DNA from 2 places in the Methylobacterium sp. D48H genome. Region 2 is predicted to be linked to the other one. Evidence: predicted binding sites of a transcription regulator. Region 2 holds the regulator's gene; the other holds the start of a gene.

Region 1 (3,870 bases), on a different contig from region 2:
ACGGGCCGCATGTCGATGTTCTCGACCACCTCGGAGAACAGCTTGCCCAGCGCGCCCGTGGTGTGGATCGCGATGGCGAGCACGCCCACCATCGGGCCGAGGCCGAAGGCGATGACGAAGATCAGCGCGAACACGACCTCGGGGACGGTGCGGCACAGTTCCAGGAGGCGCTTGGCGCCGACGCGCAGCACGCGCGACCGCACGAGGTTGGCGGCGGCCACGAAGCTGAGGGCGAAGCCCGCCAGCCCCCCGAGCAGCGTCCCGAGATAGGCCATGAGCAGGGTCTCGCCCAGCAGGCCCAGCCATCTGGGCAGGCCCCAGTACCAGGCGCGGACGTCCTCGAGCGGGTGCTCGAGGCTGATCGGCGGCAGGATCTGCTGGATGTAGGCGGTGAACTTGCCGATGTTCTCGGCGAAGACCAGCGGCCGCACCTCGGCGATCAGGCCGGCGACCACGGCGAGCGCCGCCACCAGGGCGAAGCCCGCCAGCGTGCGGCGGCGGGCCTCGCCGGTCGCCGCGGCGTAGAGGCCGGAGAGGGCGGCTGCCCGCTCCGGCGACAGGGGTGTCAGACCGCGCAAGGCAGGCGGCTCCGGATCAGGACTTCCGACGCTGCTCGTCGTTGAACCGCAGCATGTCGATGATCGGCTGGTAATCCTTGAGGGTCACCGGCGTGAGATCCTGGTCCTTGCCGTCGGAGAGCCGGTCGAACGCGGCCTTGTCGGCCTTCGGCAGGGCCACGAAGGCGTCGCGGATCTTGGCCTTCAGGTCGTCCGGCAGGCTCGCCAGCACGGCGAAGGGCCCCTCCGGCAGGAAGTCGGACTTGAACACGACCCGGAAGTCCGACTGCTGCATCGGCGTGCCGTCGGGCTTCTTGAGCATGCCCTTGGCGGCCATGCGGGTGACCATCGTGTCGGTCTCGGAGTTCCACAGGTTGGCGGCGGCGTCGGCCGTGCCCTGGGTGAGCGCCAGGACGGCGTTCTCGTGGCTGCCCGCGTAGAAGGTCTTGCCGAAGAACTTCTCGACGTCGTAGCCGGCCCGCTTCAGGAAGAAGCGCGGCGCCTGGTTACCGGAGGTGGAGTTCGGATCGACCAGCGCGAGGTTCTTGCCCTTGAGATCCTCGACGGTCTTGTAGGGGCTGGAGGCCAGCACGTAGACCACCGAATAGTAGCCCGAGGCGCCGGTCTCGTGCTTCTGGTTGACGATCGGCTCGATCTTGACGCCGGTCATCACGGCCCGCGCGAACGAGGCCGGCCCGTACCACGCGATCTGGATGTTGCCGGCGCGCTGGCCCTCGATCACGGCGGCGTAGTCGCTCGCCACCCGCAGCTTCACCGGCACGCCGAGCGTCTTGGTCAGGTAGGCGGTGAGCGGCGCCCAGCGGTCGGCGGTGCCCGAGGCGTTCTCGGCCGGGATCACGCCGAGCGTCAGCTCCGGATACTGCGCCTTCCAGTCCTGGGCGGCGGCCGGCAGGCCGAGGAGGGCGAGGGCCGCGGCGGCGGCGGCGAGGGTGCGTCGGGTGATCATCGGGTCGTCCTTCGTGGCGTCGGCGAGGTTCGGCCGGCCGGAGGCCGGTCGGGCGTTTCCAAGACGGTGCACTTTGGCGGTGCGCTCTGGCGGTGTTCGTTGGGGCCCGGGGTCCGGATCAGGCGCCGAGGGCGGCCTCGCGGACCGGGCGGACCGGTACGTGACCGGGCCGGCCCGGCATCGCGGCCCGCTGCTCCGCCTCGCGCTGCGCGGAATCGTCCAGCACTTCTCCGGCCTCCAGGCCGTAGAGCCGGCGCGCCACGTCCTCGGTGAGGTCGAAGGGGCCGCCCTCGAACACGACCCGCCCGGCCGCGAGGCCGACGAGGCGATCGCAGTAGGCGCGGGCGAGGTCGAGGGAGTGCAGGTTGCACAGCACCGTGATGCCGTAGCGCCGGTTCACGTCGGCGAGCGCGTCCATCACGAGCCGCGTGTTGCGCGGGTCGAGCGAGGCAACCGGCTCGTCGGCGAGCAGGATCTCGGGTTCCTGCACGAGGGCGCGGGCGATGGCGACGCGCTGCTGCTGGCCGCCCGACAGGCCGTCGGCCCGCTGGCCGGCGAACTCGCCCATGTCGAAGCTCTCCAGGGCGGCGAGGGCCATGGCGCGGTCCTCGGCGGACCATTGCCGGAGCAGGGCGCGGTGGGTCGGCACGTGGCTGAGGCGTCCCATCAGCACGTTGGTCATGACGTCGAGCCGGCCGACGAGGTTGAATTGCTGGAAGATCATGGCGCAGCGGGTGCGCCACTCGCGCAGCGGGCGGCCGCGCAGGGTGGTGACCTCGCGGCCGTCGTGGAGGATGCGTCCCGAGCTCGGATCCGCCAGCCGGTTGATGAGGCGCAGCAGCGTCGACTTGCCGGCACCGGACCGGCCGATCACCCCGACGAAGCTGCCGGGCTCGATCCGGAGCGACACGCCGTCGACGGCGCGTCGGTCGCCGTACTGGCGCGTGAGATCCTCGATAACCAGCATGCCACCATCCGCCGGGGAACGGCCGCACGTAGACGCCGGTTTGACGACGATTGGATGACGTATTCGGGACGATTATATTTGCCGGCGCAGCATCTCGGCTTTTCGATAGCCGACTTAATCTTCGTGGCGCTCCAGGAATGCTTCGATGGGCAGCCCGCGGAAATCCGGCAGCGCCCGGCGCAGGCGCTCATGGTCCCAGTCCCACCACGCCAGGCGGGTCAGACGGTCCGCGACCACCTCGGGGAAGCGGCGCCGGACCGGCCGGGCGGGATTGCCGACGACGATCGTGTAGGGCTCGACGTCGCGGGTGACGATGGCGCCCGCCCCCACCACCGCGCCGGTGCCGATCGTGCGCCCGGGCAGGACGACCGCGCCGTGGCCGATCCAGACATCGTGGCCGATCGCCACCGGGCTCGCCCGGCGCCGGTCGAAGAAGGCGGGCTCGTCCGATTCCTCCGGCCAGTAGGCGCGCGCCCGGTAGGTGAAGTGCGCCTGCGACGCCCGCTCCATCGGGTGGTTGCCGGGATTGATCCGCACGCTGGCGGCGATCGAGCAGAACTTGCCGATCGCGGTGTAGATCACCTCGCCGTCCTCACCGATGTAGGAATAGTCGTCGAGGGTCGTCTCGGTGAGGCGGGTGCGGGCGCCGACCTCGGTGTAGCGGCCGAGGCGGCTGTCGACGACCCGGGCGCTCGGATCGAGGGCGGGTTCGAGGCCGAGGGGGCGGTCAACCACGGGTCTCTCCGAAGGGCAGGCGCGCCAGGAGCCGGAACGGCCCCGACCCGTCCTGGGTCAGGAGGCTGACGGCGTCGATCCGCAGGGGCTCCGGTCCCGCGGCGGCGTAGGCCTCGGACAGGCGCCGGTGCCAGAGGTCGCGCTCCGCCTCCGGCAGGGCGTCGGTCAGGGTCATGTGGAAGCGGAAGGCCTCGAACACGTAGGGGTAGCCCCAGCGGTCGAGGAGCGCGCGGCCGCGCGGGTCGAGGCGCTCCGGCCGGCGCTTGGCGCGCTCGGCCTCCGTGAGCGGCGCCCGGAACGGGTCGAGGGCGGCGACGCACTCGGCGGCGAGGAGCCCGAGTTCCGGCGGCGGGCCCTCCGGTACCAGGGCGAGGAACGGCCCGAGGGCGGCGACCCGGAGCGGCCCCACCGCCACCGGCGGGTGCGCGGCCGCGAGGGCGCGGGCGGCGGCCACGAGGTCGGCCTCCCCGGTGCCCGGGGCGAGGCGCAGCGGCGCCTTGAGGGTGGCGTGGAACCCGTAGACCCGCGCGCCCGCCGTGACCGCAGCGAGATCACCGAGCCTCTCCGGGTGCGGCACCGGCAGCCCGGTGACGTTGTCGGTGCCGAGGATCGCGCGGCCGAAGGCTTCGAGGCGCGAATCCGGG
Region 2 (3,870 bases):
CCTGGCCCTCGCCCGCATCGCCGGCGAGACCGCGCCGCTGCTGTTCACCGCGCTCAACAACAATTCCTGGTTCTCGGCCAACCTGATGGGCGGCGTCGCGAACCTGCCGGTGATGATCTACCAGTTCGCCCTCTCGCCCTACCCGAACTGGCAGGGCCTGGCCTGGGCGGGCGCGCTTCTGATCACCACCACCATCCTGGCGCTGTCGATCATCGCGCGCCTCGTGATCAAGCCGCAGGCCTCGCGCTGAGCCCCCTTTCGAGGACACGACGATGAACGCCGCCTCCGCGATCCCCACGGTCGAGCTGAACCGCAACCGCGCCGAAGAGGGCGGCCCCGTGCGGATCGCCGTCAAGGACCTGAACTTCTATTACGGCAGCTTCCACGGGCTTAAGGACGTCAACCTCAACTTCCACGACCGGCAGGTGACGGCGCTGATCGGCCCTTCCGGCTGCGGCAAGTCCACCCTGCTGCGCTGCTTCAACCGGATCTACAGCCTCTACCCGGAGCAGCGCGCGGAGGGCGAGATCCTGCTCGACGGCGAGAACATCCTCAGCCCCTCCGTCGACCTGAACGAGCTGCGCTCGCGCATCGGCATGGTGTTCCAGAAGCCGACGCCGTTCCCGATGTCGATCTACGACAACGTGGCCTTCGGCCTGCGCCTCTACGAGAAGCTGCCGAAATCCGAGCTCGACGGCCGGATCGAGGAATCCCTGCGCAAGGCCGCCCTCTGGGACGAGGTGAAGGACAAGCTCCGGCAGCCGGGGACCGGCCTGTCGGGCGGCCAGCAGCAGCGCCTGTGCATCGCCCGGACGGTGGCGCAGAAGCCGGAGGTGATCCTGTTCGACGAGCCGACCTCGGCCCTCGACCCGATCTCGACCGGCCGCATCGAGGAGCTGATCGAGCAGCTGCGCGACGAGTTCACCATCGTGATCGTCACCCACAACATGCAGCAGGCGGCGCGCATCTCGCAGTTCACCGCCTTCATGTATCTGGGGCAGCTCGTCGAGTTCGGTCCGACCAACCGGATGTTCATGAACCCGACGGAACGCCGCACGCAGGACTACATCACCGGCCGCTTCGGCTAGTCTGCCGGGCCGCTCCGGTCCCGGGACCGCCGCTCGCGTCTCCGGCGCGCCGGCGGGTCCCGCAAGCCTCCCGGAGGGCCGTCCCCGGGACCCCATCGAAGGATCCGCCATGCCCGGCCATATCGTCACCTCCTACGACACCGACCTGGAGAACCTGCGTCGCTCGATCTCGGAGATGGGCGGCGTCGCCGAGAAGATGACCGCGGAGGCGACCGACGCCCTCGTGCGCCGGGACGACACGCTCGCCCAGGCTGTGATCCTCGCCGACAAGCGCCTCGACGCGCTGCAGCGGGACATCGAGGAGCGCGCCGTGCTGCTGATCGCCCGGCGCCAGCCCCTGGCCATCGACCTGCGCGAGACCATCTCGGCGATCCGCGTCTCCGGCGATCTGGAGCGGATCGGCGACCTCGCCAAGAACGTCGCCAAGCGCGTGGTGGCGATCTCCGATCAGGCGCCGGCCCAGAAGATCGTGCTCGGCGTGCGCCACATGAGCGACCTCGCCGAGGGTCAGCTGAAGGACGTGCTCGACGCCTACGGGAGCCGCGACGTCCAGGCGGCCCACGACGTCTGGGAGCGCGACGGCGAGATCGACGCCCTGTACAATTCCCTGTTCCGCGAGCTCCTGACCTACATGATGGAGGATCCGCGCAACATCTCGTTCTGCACGCACCTCCTGTTCTGCGCGAAGAACGTCGAGCGCATCGGCGACCACACCACCAACATCGCCGAGACGATCCACTACCTCGCCACGGGCGAGACGCTGGCGGGTGACCGGCCGAAGAACGACGCGTCGAACTACGCGACCGTGGACGGCGTGCAGGCGCCGTGAGGCGCCGACCCCGGCGCCTTCCTGTGGGCGCGGCCGGGGTCACTCTCCGTGCGGGTTGAGGCGGGGCGGCGCCTCCTGCACCATCCGGGGACCGCCCGCAGAACGAGTCTTCGAACGTGAGCATGCAAGTCCTGATCGTCGAGGACGAGGAGGCCCTGAGCACGCTGCTGCGCTACAACCTGGAGGCCGAGGGCTTCCTGGTGGATTCGGCGGCGCGCGGCGACGACGCCGAACTGCTCCTCGCGGAGCGGATCCCGGACCTCGTCCTGCTCGACTGGATGCTGCCCGGCCTCTCGGGGATCGAGCTGTGCCGCCGGATCCGGGCGCGCCGGGAGACCGAGCGCCTGCCGGTGATCATGCTCACCGCCCGGGGCGAAGAGGGCGACCGTGTCCGCGGGCTCGGCACGGGCGCCGACGACTACATCGTCAAGCCGTTCTCGGTCCCGGAGCTGCTCGCCCGGATCCGCGCGCTCCTGCGCCGGGCCAAGCCCGCCCACGTCTCGGACCGGCTGGCGGCCGGCGACCTGGAACTCGACCGCACCGGCCACCGCGTCCGCCGCGGCGGCGAGGAGCTGCATCTGGGCCCCACGGAGTTCCGGCTCCTGGAATTCCTGATGCTGGCGCCGGGCCGGGTCTTCTCCCGCGAGCAGCTCCTCGACGGGGTGTGGGGCCACGACGTCTACATCGACGAGCGCACCGTCGACGTCCATGTCGGGCGGTTGCGCAAGGCGCTGAACGGCCCGCGCCAGACCGACCCGATCCGCACGGTCCGGGGCTCGGGCTACGCCTTCGACGAGACCTTCTCGCTGGAGGCTTGAGGCGGCCCGAAGGGCTGTCGGAGCGCCTCACCGCTCCGGCGCGCCGTCATCGCGAGCGGAGCGAAGCGACCCAGAGCGGCGGGACGCCGGCGCGCGCGGCGCTGCTGGGTTGCTTCGCTCCGCTCGCAAAGACGGTGGGACGGGCCCGCGAAGATTCGCGCGTCCCGGCCTCCAGGGACTCAGCGCGCCAGCGCCGCGCTCCGGCCCGAGGCGGCCGGCACCGCCTCCAGCGCCGCCAGGACCGTCCCCTCGGTGAGGATCTGCGGCAGCACCTGGGGCTCTCCCGTCCCGGTATAGAGCAGGTAGAGCGGGACGCCGCTGCGCCCGTGCTTCTCCAGGAGGCGGGTGATCTCGGGGTTCTGGTTGGTCCAGTCGCCCTTCATGTAGGTCACGCCGCGCTCGGCCATCGCGGCCCGCACGGCCTTCGTGTTGAGCGAGGTCGCCTCGTTGACCGCGCAGGTGATGCACCACGCGGCGGTCATGTCCACGAAGACGGGGCGGTGCGCGTCGAGCAGGGCGTCGAGGCGCGCCTGCGTGAACGGCTCGATCCCGTCGGCGGCGGCCTGCGCGGCCGGCGCGGCGCGATCCCGGGGCAGGGTGACGGCGAGGGCCCCAACGGCGATCAGCGCCAGCGCGGCGGCGGCCTGCGCGACCCGGCCGGCCCGCGGCGGGGCGGCGCGGCCGTGCTCCCAGGCCCAGGCGGCGAAGCCCACGAGGACGAGGCCGATCAGCGCCGCCAGCAGCCCGCGCGGGTCGACCTGCTGCGCCAGCACCCAGATCAGCCACGCCACGGTGGCGTAGACCGGGAAGGCCAGCACCTGCTTGAGGGTCTCCATCCAGGCGCCCGGCCGCGGCAGCGCCCGCAGGGCCGGCGGCCAGAGGGTCAGGAGCAGGAAGGGCAGGGCGAGGCCGAGGCCGAGGCTCGCGAAGACGGCGAGCGCCACGCCGGCGCTCTGGGTCAGCGCGAAGCCCACCGCCGAGCCCATGAACGGCGCCGTGCAGGGCGTCGCCACCAGGGTCGCGAGCACGCCGGTGAAGAACGAGCCGCTCAGGCCGCCGCGCCGGGTGAGGCCGTCGCCGAGGCCGGCGAGCCGGCCGCCGACATGGACCGCGCCCGAGAGGCTCAGGCCCATCG

The links. Region 2 encodes PhoB, which activates phosphate uptake and scavenging genes when phosphate is short. Its sites were predicted from a motif close to TGTCATNNANCTGTCAT; they were not measured.
Region 1: the regulator PhoB is predicted to act here: its motif matches at 2,535-2,551, upstream of phnC (phosphonate ABC transporter ATP-binding protein).

Annotation. Positions count from the first base shown of each region.
Region 1 covers NZ_JBKFAP010000012.1:131,816-135,685, reverse strand. The annotation lists gene phnE (phosphonate ABC transporter, permease protein PhnE) at 1-578, opposite strand, end outside; gene phnD (phosphonate ABC transporter substrate-binding protein) at 595-1,524, opposite strand; gene phnC (phosphonate ABC transporter ATP-binding protein) at 1,643-2,491, opposite strand; gene ACLBX8_RS19680 (chloramphenicol acetyltransferase) at 2,606-3,226, opposite strand; gene ACLBX8_RS19675 (DUF1045 domain-containing protein) at 3,219-3,870, opposite strand, start outside.
Region 2 covers NZ_JBKFAP010000014.1:95,166-99,035, reverse strand. The annotation lists gene pstA (phosphate ABC transporter permease PstA) at 1-250, shown strand, start outside; gene pstB (phosphate ABC transporter ATP-binding protein PstB) at 273-1,088, shown strand; gene phoU (phosphate signaling complex protein PhoU) at 1,198-1,917, shown strand; gene phoB (phosphate regulon transcriptional regulator PhoB) at 2,040-2,735, shown strand; gene ACLBX8_RS20915 (protein-disulfide reductase DsbD family protein) at 2,915-3,870, opposite strand, start outside.